One region of the Pseudomonas sp. GGS8 genome, then DNA from elsewhere that is predicted to be linked to it. Evidence: riboswitches for the same ligand, from Rfam matches in the RefSeq annotation. Region 1 holds a riboswitch; the other holds the start of a gene.

The links. A riboswitch is a leader RNA that binds a small molecule or an ion and turns the genes downstream of it on or off. The one in region 1 is predicted to bind cobalamin.
Region 2: another riboswitch for cobalamin. It lies ahead of cobW (cobalamin biosynthesis protein CobW); the one in region 1 lies ahead of cobO (cob(I)yrinic acid a,c-diamide adenosyltransferase).

The regions. Positions count from the first base shown of each region.
Region 1 is NZ_JALJWF010000001.1:3,733,868-3,738,278, forward strand. It holds gene J3D54_RS16905 (sorbosone dehydrogenase family protein) at 1-1,027, opposite strand, end outside; gene J3D54_RS16910 (hypothetical protein) at 1,096-1,680, opposite strand; cobalamin riboswitch at 1,835-2,070, shown strand; gene cobO (cob(I)yrinic acid a,c-diamide adenosyltransferase) at 2,151-2,762, shown strand; gene J3D54_RS16920 (cobyrinate a,c-diamide synthase) at 2,759-4,159, shown strand; gene bluB (5,6-dimethylbenzimidazole synthase) at 4,156-4,411, shown strand, end outside.
Region 2 is NZ_JALJWF010000001.1:4,627,749-4,632,159, reverse strand. It holds gene cobN (cobaltochelatase subunit CobN) at 1-712, opposite strand, end outside; gene cobW (cobalamin biosynthesis protein CobW) at 716-1,783, opposite strand; cobalamin riboswitch at 1,885-2,099, opposite strand; cobalamin riboswitch at 2,316-2,544, shown strand; gene J3D54_RS20855 (CbtB-domain containing protein) at 2,666-2,857, shown strand; gene J3D54_RS20850 (CbtA family protein) at 2,869-3,573, shown strand; gene J3D54_RS20845 (cobalamin biosynthesis protein) at 3,570-3,983, shown strand; gene cobM (precorrin-4 C(11)-methyltransferase) at 4,066-4,411, shown strand, end outside.

The DNA.
Region 1 (4,411 bases):
GGCCCAGAGACGCGGTATGGGGGCCCACCGCGTAGTCCGGTGCGATGGCCTTGGCGACCAGGTCAGGGTTTTGTGGTTCGACGCGAACATCGACATGTTGCCCGTAATAGCTGTAAGGCCAGCCGTAGAACCCGCCGTCCTTCACTGAAGTGATGTAGTCCGGCACCAGGTCGCTGCCGATTTCATCCCGCTCGTTGACTGCGGTCCACAGTGCGCCGCTCTGAGGCTCCCAGGCCAGACCGTTTGGATTACGAATCCCCGAGGCGAAGATTCGATGACTGCCGGTGGCGCGATCCACTTCCCAGATCGCCGCGCGACCTTCCTCCTGATCCATGCCGTTTTCACCGACGTTGCTGTTCGAGCCCACGGTGACGTACAGCTTGCTGCCGTCCTTGCTGGCGATGACGTTTTTGGTCCAATGGTGATTCAGTGTGCCGCCCGGCAAATCGACCACTTTGATCGGCTGGGACTTGATCGCCGTCTCGCCGTTTTCATAGTGGAAACGCAGCAAGCGGTCGGTGTCGGCGACGTACAGGTCTTTGCCGACCAGAGTCATGCCGAAGGGCGAGTTGAGGTTTTCCAGAAACACCGTGCGGGTTTCAGTGACGCCGTCGTGGTCCTTGTCCCGCAGCAGGGTGATGCGGTTCGGACTGGGGACGCCGGCCCCGGCACGGCCCATGACTTTGCCCATGATCCAGCCTCGAATGCCTTTGCCGTCGTCGGGTTTGGGTGGCGAGTTGGTTTCGGCCACCAGCACATCGCCGTTGGGCAACACGTAGAGCCAGCGCGGATGATCGAGGCCTTCGGCAAACGCCGCCACCTGAGTCCCTGCTGCTGCGATGGGTTTTTTACCTTGAGGCCAGCCGATCGCCGGGGCAATGTTCACCGTCGGGATCAGGGTTTTGTTCGGTTCCGGCAGCTTGGGCGACGGTCCGGTGCCGTCCGAGACTTGCAGGCTGGAGGTTTCACCGCAGGCGGCGAGCCCTCCGGCGAGCGCGATGATGAAAACGAGCTGGGGTTTGCGCATTACTGATCTTCCCTATGAATGCATTGACGTAATCATAGAGAAGCGTAGGCGCCCGATGGTTCAACCGGTCAGCCGCGGGCTTCCTTGAGCAGTACGGCGATCCCCGGATGGTAGTTGCCGGCTTCATTGCGCAACTTGTGGTAGGCGTAAGGGAAATACCAGGCCACGGCGCAGGTGTGTTCCTTTTGCAGGTCGTCGAGCATGTCCTGGAGTTCTTCCGGGGTGGCGCTGTGCTGGGCTTTTTGTGGGGCGACAAACAGGCAGCCGAGTTTCAGGTCGCTGGCGTAGCTGATGCGCTTCGCGTCGCTGGTGATGTCCGCCAGTGCCTGGGTCAGGTTCAGGTTATTGACCCGCGGCCAGCGCTGGGTGACCTGCAGGTACGCGCGTTCTTCGCGGGTGGCGATAAACAGATCGGCGTGGGCGTTGCGTTCGCCTTCTTCGGTCTGTTTGCGCGTCGGTGTTTGCTGCAGCGTGACCATTTCCGCCATCCAGGCCGCGGCAGAGAGGAGGCCGAGGTTGGCGTTTTCGTCGTACCAGTAAGGCGTATCGTTATCGCCGCGCACGGCGTTGTAGCGGTCGATACAGTCAAACCAGCGTTCCAGCACCGGGCGCAGGAATTCCAGTTTCGGATTGCTGATGATCATGCCTTGCATGTGGCTCACCTTTGTTATTGTGTTGTGAGGTTGTGGCTCTTTGATATCACTGCTGGCAGTGTGGCACAAGATTGGCGTCAGATAATTGATCGACGGCAGTTATTCGCTCAGCGGTGCCCCGGCTTTAATTGACGCTCCACCCCCAACCCTCTAACCTTCGCGGCTTGTTTCAGGTGCTCTGTGACCGTGGTCGACAGAGTGAAACAGGGAAGCCGGTGAGTGGATTTCTTCCAGCGAAGAATGATCACGATCCCGGCGCTGCCCCCGCAACGGTAAATGAGTGAAGACTGCGCCTGATGCCACTGTGTCGATGAACGATGCGGGAAGGCGCGCAGTCGGGCCAATCGCCGCTCATGAGCCCGGAGACCGGCCTGATCCATTCAGCGGCATCACGGTGGGCGATGCCAGGCTTCTTGCCGTCTATTCTTGTGCCTGCCCGCCGTTATCCAGCCTCAACGGAGAGCTCCCCTATGACTGATACCCCTGATCGTGACGAACGCCATCTGGCGCGCATGCTGCGCAAAAAGGCCGTGATCGACGAACGCATCGCCAATTCGCCGAATGAATGCGGCCTGCTGCTGGTGCTGAGTGGCAACGGCAAAGGCAAGAGCAGTTCGGCGTTCGGCATGCTCGCGCGTTCCATGGGCCACGGCATGCAGTGCGGCGTGGTGCAGTTCATCAAGGGGCGCAGCAGCACTGGCGAGGAGCTGTTCTTCCGGCGCTTTCCGGAGCAAGTGCGTTTTCATGTGATGGGCGAGGGCTTCACCTGGGAAACCCAGGACCGCCAGCGTGACATCGCCGCCGCCGAAGCCGCTTGGGCGGTGTCCCGCGAGCTGCTGAGCGATCCGTCGATTGGCCTGGTGGTGCTCGATGAATTGAACATCGCCCTCAAGCACGGTTACCTCGATCTTGATCAGGTGCTCAGTGACTTGCAGGCCCGTCCGCCGATGCAGCATGTGGTGGTCACCGGCCGTGGCGCCAAGCCGGAGATGATCGAACTGGCTGATACCGTCACCGAAATGGGCATGATCAAACACGCCTTCCAGGCCGGGATCAAAGCGCAAAAAGGCGTCGAGTTGTGATTCAACCACGTCATTGCCCGGCGGTACTGATTGCCGCGCCGGCTTCCGGTCAGGGCAAGACCACCGTCACGGCTGCGCTCGCCCGTTTGCATCGCAATCAGGGACGCAAGGTGTGCGTGTTCAAATGCGGCCCGGACTTTCTCGACCCGATGATTCTCGAGCGCGCCAGTGGTGCACCGGTTTATCAACTGGACATGTGGATGGTCGGCGAGCAAGAAAGTCGTCGTCTGTTGTGGGAAGCCGCTGGCGAAGCCGATCTGATTCTCATCGAAGGCGTGATGGGGCTGTTCGACGGTACGCCGTCCAGCGCTGACCTGGCGCGGCATTTCGGTGTGCCGGTGCTCGGCGTGATCGACGGCACTGCGATGGCGCAGACCTTTGGCGCGCTGGCCTTGGGCCTGGCGCGCTATCAGCCGGATTTGCCGTTTGCCGGTGTGTTGGCCAACCGGGTCGGCACCCTGCGTCATGCGCAATTGCTCGAAGGCAGCCTGACAGAAGGCTTGCGCTGGTACGGCGCCTTATCCCGGGAAACCGGCATCGAATTGCCGAGTCGGCATCTCGGCCTGGTGCAGGCCAGCGAGCTGAATGACCTCGATCTGCGCCTCGATGCGGCGGCCGCCTCACTGGCCAGCAGCTGCGACGTGACGTTGCCGCCGGCCGTGGAGTTTGCCGCACCTGAAGTGATCGCCGCCGAACCGTTGCTGGCCGGTGTGCGGATTGCCGTGGCCCGGGACGAAGCCTTCGCGTTTACCTACGGCGCGAGCCTGGATCTGCTGCGAGCCATGGGGGCCGAATTGTCTTTCTTCTCGCCGATTCGCGACAGCGAGTTGCCGGAGGCAGACAGCCTTTATCTGCCGGGCGGTTACCCCGAATTGCACCATGTGGCGTTGTCACAAAACACACCGATGTTAAATGCCATCCGCGCTCACCACTCGGCGGGCAAACCGTTGCTGGCCGAGTGTGGCGGCATGTTGTACCTGCTGGACTCGTTGACCGATGTCGAGGGTACTCGCGCTGAGCTGGTTGGCTTGCTGACCGGTGATGCGGTGATGCAGAAGCGTCTGGCGGCGTTGGCCTTGCAGGCGGTGGAACTGCCCGAAGGTTTGCTGCGCGGGCACACCTATCACCACTCGTTGACCAGCACCGAGCTTGAGCCGATTGCGCGTGGTCTGAGCCCCAATGGCGGGCGAGGGGCGGAGGCGGTTTATCGTGAGGGGCGGATGACGGCCTCTTATGTGCACTTTTATTTTCCGTCCAATCCGGCGGCGATTGCTGCGTTGTTGGCGCCTGATCGTGAGGCCGCCATCGCGAGCAGCCTCGCTCCCACAGTTGACCGCGTTTTGTCGGGCAACACTCCATCTAATGTGGGAGCGAGCCTGCTCGCGAAGAGGCCATGACGGACAACACATTTTCCGAAGCCGAACGCGAAGCTGTTTATCGCGCAATTGCAGAGCGCCGTGACATGCGCCACTTCAGCGGCGGAACGGTCGAGCCCGAGTTACTGAGGCGCCTGCTCGAAGCCGCGCACCAGGCGCCGAGCGTCGGCCTGATGCAGCCCTGGCGGTTTATCCGCATCAGCGACCGGGCGCTGCGCGGCAAGATCCAGCAACTGGTGGAAGAGGAACGCATCCGCACCGCTGAAGCCCTCG
Region 2 (4,411 bases), 890 kb from region 1:
CGGCAATCGGCAATGGGTTGAGCCCCGCCGCCTGCAAACGCTGGCAGAAAATATCGATGAAACCGGTGTTCGCCGCCTGCAAGTGCGAGCGGTAAAACAGCACCGCCGCCACCGGCTGATCGACCTGCCAATCGGCTTGCCAATCCTTCAGTTGCGCGGGGCTTTTTTGCGGGTGGTAGATCGCGGTGCGCGGCAGGGTTTGTGGCTCCGCCCAGGCGTAATCGCGACCCAGCCAGCGATTGGCCAGACAGCGGAAAAAATCCAGGGCATTGGCCATGCCGCCCTGGCGCAAAAACTGCCAGAGCCGGTCGCGGTCTTCGGGAATCACCGTGCTCAGGTCGCTGAGTTCCGGGTCCGGGCGATCGTCGCCCGGCACCAGAATCAGCTGCACGCCCCGCTGGGACAGCTCCACCAGACGCTCGATGCCGTAACGCCAATAGGCGATGCCGCCGTGCAGCGAGATCAGAATCACCTTGGCGTGGCGCAGCACTTCGTCGACATAAAGATCGACCGAGGCGTGATTCTGCACCTGCATCGGGTTGGCCAGGCGCAGGCTCGGGTAATCGTCGGGCAGCTGTTGCGCCGCCTCGGCGAGCAACGCCAGGCTGGAATCGCCGCTGCACAGGATCACCAGCTCGGCGGGGGTTTGTCCAAGGTCGGCAATGTTGTCATCCGACACGAAACCGCCGGGCTGGGTCCTGAGCAGGTGCATGGGTTAAACGCTGAGCGCAGCGCGCAATTGCGCTTCGAGCTGAACGGCGTCCAACGCCTGACCGATCAACACCAGACGGGTGCTGCGCGCTTCCTCAGCGCCCCACTGGCGGTCGAAGTGTTTGTCGAAACGCGTGCCCACGCCCTGAATCAACAGGCGCATCGGCTTGTTTGGCACCGCCGCAAAACCTTTGACCCGCAGGATGCCGTGCTGGACCACCAGTTGCGTCAGCGCGTCCATCAGCAGACTTTCGTCGGCTTGCGGCAGCTCGATCGAGATCGAGTCGAACGCGTCATGGTCGTGATCGTGGTCGTCTTCACCTTCATGGTGATGATCGTGATGGCTGTGGCGGCTGTCGATGTGTTCTTCGGAACCGGCGCCGAGGCCGATCAGTACGTCCAATGGCAAGCGACCGCTGCTGGCTTCGATGACTTTCACCGCCGGCGGCAGCTCTTCGGCGACTTCCAGGCGCACGCGGGCCAGGTCTTCGGCGCTGATCAGGTCAGCCTTGTTGAGAATCACCAGGTCGGCGCTGGCCAGTTGGTCGGCGAACAGCTCGTGCAGCGGCGATTCGTGGTCCAGGTTCGGGTCGAGTTTGCGCTGGGCGTCCACTTGATCCGGGAACGCGGCGAAGGTGCCGGCAGCGACGGCCGGGCTATCGACCACGGTGATCACCGCGTCAACGGTGCAGGCGCTACGGATTTCCGGCCATTGGAAGGCTTGGACCAAAGGCTTTGGCAGGGCCAGGCCCGAGGTTTCGATGAGGATGTGGTCGAGGTCGCCGCGACGAGCAACCAACTCGCGCATCACCGGGAAGAATTCTTCCTGAACGGTGCAGCACAGGCAGCCGTTGGCCAATTCGTAGACGCGACCGCTGGCCTCTTCTTCCGTGCAGCCGATGGAGCATTGCTTGAGGATCTCACCGTCGATGCCCAGCTCGCCGAACTCGTTGACGATCACCGCGATGCGACGGCCCTGGGCGTTGTCGAGCATGTGCCGCAGCAAGGTGGTTTTGCCCGAACCGAGGAAGCCGGTAACGATGGTGACGGGGAGTTTGGCCAGTGTTTTCATCGGATGCCCTTTGGCAAGGTGGCGGGCATACGGGACGACAACCGGCAACGCGGGGGCGCGTGCCTGAAGAGTTCGCCACCGGATCACCCCGCCCGGTTGAAAGTGAGAATCTGTGTCGAGGCAGGTCTCCTGGCTGACGGTGTGCCGGGCGGGTCAGCCTGGCATTCGCTGCGCCTTCCCGCGAACCCGTTGCACGGGCTTGCAGTGGCGTGGCAGCGAACATCACCGTTCACAGTTGCGGGGGCAGCCGCGGCATCGACCGCGTTCCCTTCTTAGCTCCGGCAAACGCCGAAGAACCTCGAAAGCGCAAGGCTACGCATCGTGTGGGGGCGGGTCAATGTCTTGTCGGAGAATGCGATCACCCGTGGCGAGGGGGCTTGCCCCCGTTCGGCGGCGAAGCCGTCGCAAGACCTGCTTGCGGGGTATGCCTGAAAGAATACAGGGGGCCGCTTCGCTGCCCAACGCGGGCAAGCCCCCTCGCCACAGAGTTGAGAACCCTTGCCAATTGACTCCCCGCCCCCGCCCATGCTCTCCTACACGCCTTGTTACGGGTGCCCTTCACAGGGTGAAACGGGAAACCGGTGAATCATGTGCTTTACTCTAAAGCCATGTCAGTCCGGTGCTGCCCCCGCAACGGTAAGCGAGTGAAGCGTCAGATCCACTGTGTCGGTCATACGGCATGGGAAGGTGATGCTTGCAGGTTCAGGCGTTAGCCCTGCCCCTCGCGAGCCCGGAGACCGGCCCGCAACACAAAGTGACTTTTACGTTCACTGAATAACAAACCCGCGGTGGGCGGGCGCTGTTCGAAATCTCTGCGAGCCCTTGGCGTGCGGAGGTTTTCATGCGCTCTATTCACCCGCTGACAGACCAGAGGGAAGCGCCATGTCGATCATCAGCAGCACCGGCCACGCAACGGCCAGCACCACCACAACCCTGACTCAACGCCTGACCGCCGCCGTGTGTGCGTCGATCCTTGGCGCGTGCCTTGTGTATTTCGCCGGTTTCTCGCACATCGAAGCGGTACACAACGCCGCGCACGACACCCGTCACAGCTCTGCCTTTCCGTGCCATTGAGACCTGCTGACATGATCAAGCGTATTGCGCAAACCGCAGGTTTCACCGGGCTGCTGGCCGCGCTGCTATTGACCCTGCTGCAAAGCTTCTGGGTCGCCCCGCTGATTCTGCAGGCCGAAACCTACGAAAAATCCGAGCCGGCCGCTGTTGAAGTCCACGAACACGCCGCCGGTGCCGTCGCTCACACCCACGACGCCGAAGCCTGGGAACCGGAAGACGGCTGGCAGCGCGTGCTGTCCACTACCGGCGGTAACCTGGTGGTGGCCGTCGGTTTCGCCTTGATGCTCGCCGGTCTCTACACCTTGCGTGCACCGACCAAAACCTCTCAGGGCCTGCTCTGGGGCCTGGCCGGTTATGCGACGTTCGTGCTGGCACCGACTCTCGGCCTGCCGCCTGAGCTGCCGGGCACTGCCGCGGCTGATCTGGCGCAACGGCAAATCTGGTGGATCGGCACTGCCGCGTCTACAGCGGTCGGTATCGCGCTGATCGTATTCAGCCGTCACTGGCTGATGAAAGCTCTCGGCGTGGCGATCCTGGCCGTGCCGCATGTGATCGGCGCACCGCAACCGGAAGTCCATTCGATGCTGGCGCCGGAAGCCCTGGAAGCGCAATTCAAAATCGCTTCGCAGCTGACCAACGTGGCGTTCTGGCTGGCCCTGGGCCTGATCAGCGCCTGGTTGTTCCGCCGTAAAAGCGATGGCCATTACAGCGCATGACTGACGTCAGCGCAGCGCCGACCCTGGTGGTCGGCCTGGGCTGCCAGCGCGGCTGCCCCGTCAGCACGCTGCGGGCGCTGCTCGATCAGGCGTTACAGGCCCATCAAATCGAGCTTCGTGAGATCAAGGCCCTGGCCAGTATCGACCTGAAGCGCGATGAACCTGGCCTGATTCAACTGGCCGAACAGCTGGCATTGCCGTTGATGTATTTCAGCAGCGAACAATTGGCCGGTTATGAACCGCAACTCAGCCACCACTCGGACATCGCGTTCGAACGCACCGGCTGCTACGGCGTGGCCGAAAGTGCCGCGCTGGCCCTGGCCGAACAATTGGCTCAGGCACCGCCAAAGTTGCTGATTCCACGACAAAAATACGCCCAGGCCACCCTGGCATTGGCCAGCGCCGCGTAAAATCCCCGATAATCCCCGCCCTCGATCATGAGCATTCTTCATCTGGAGCATGCCCAAGCCCTATTTCTGACAGGAAACGACGATGACCGTCTACTTCATTGGCGCCGGCCCCGGCGACCCGGAACTGATCACCGTCAAAGGCCAGCGGCTGATTCGTAGCTGCCCGGTCATCATCTATGCCGGCTCCTTGGTCCCCGCCGCCGTGCTGGAAGGCCACCGGGCCGAACGGGTGGTCAACAGCGCCGAACTGCATCTGGAACAGATCGTCGAGCTGATCAAAACCGCTCACGCCAACGGCCAGGACGTGGCTCGGGTGCATTCCGGTGATCCGAGCCTGTATGGCGCGATTGGCGAGCAGATTCGCTACCTGCGTGAACTCGACATCCCATTCGAAATCGTTCCCGGCGTTACCGCCACCGCTGCCTGCG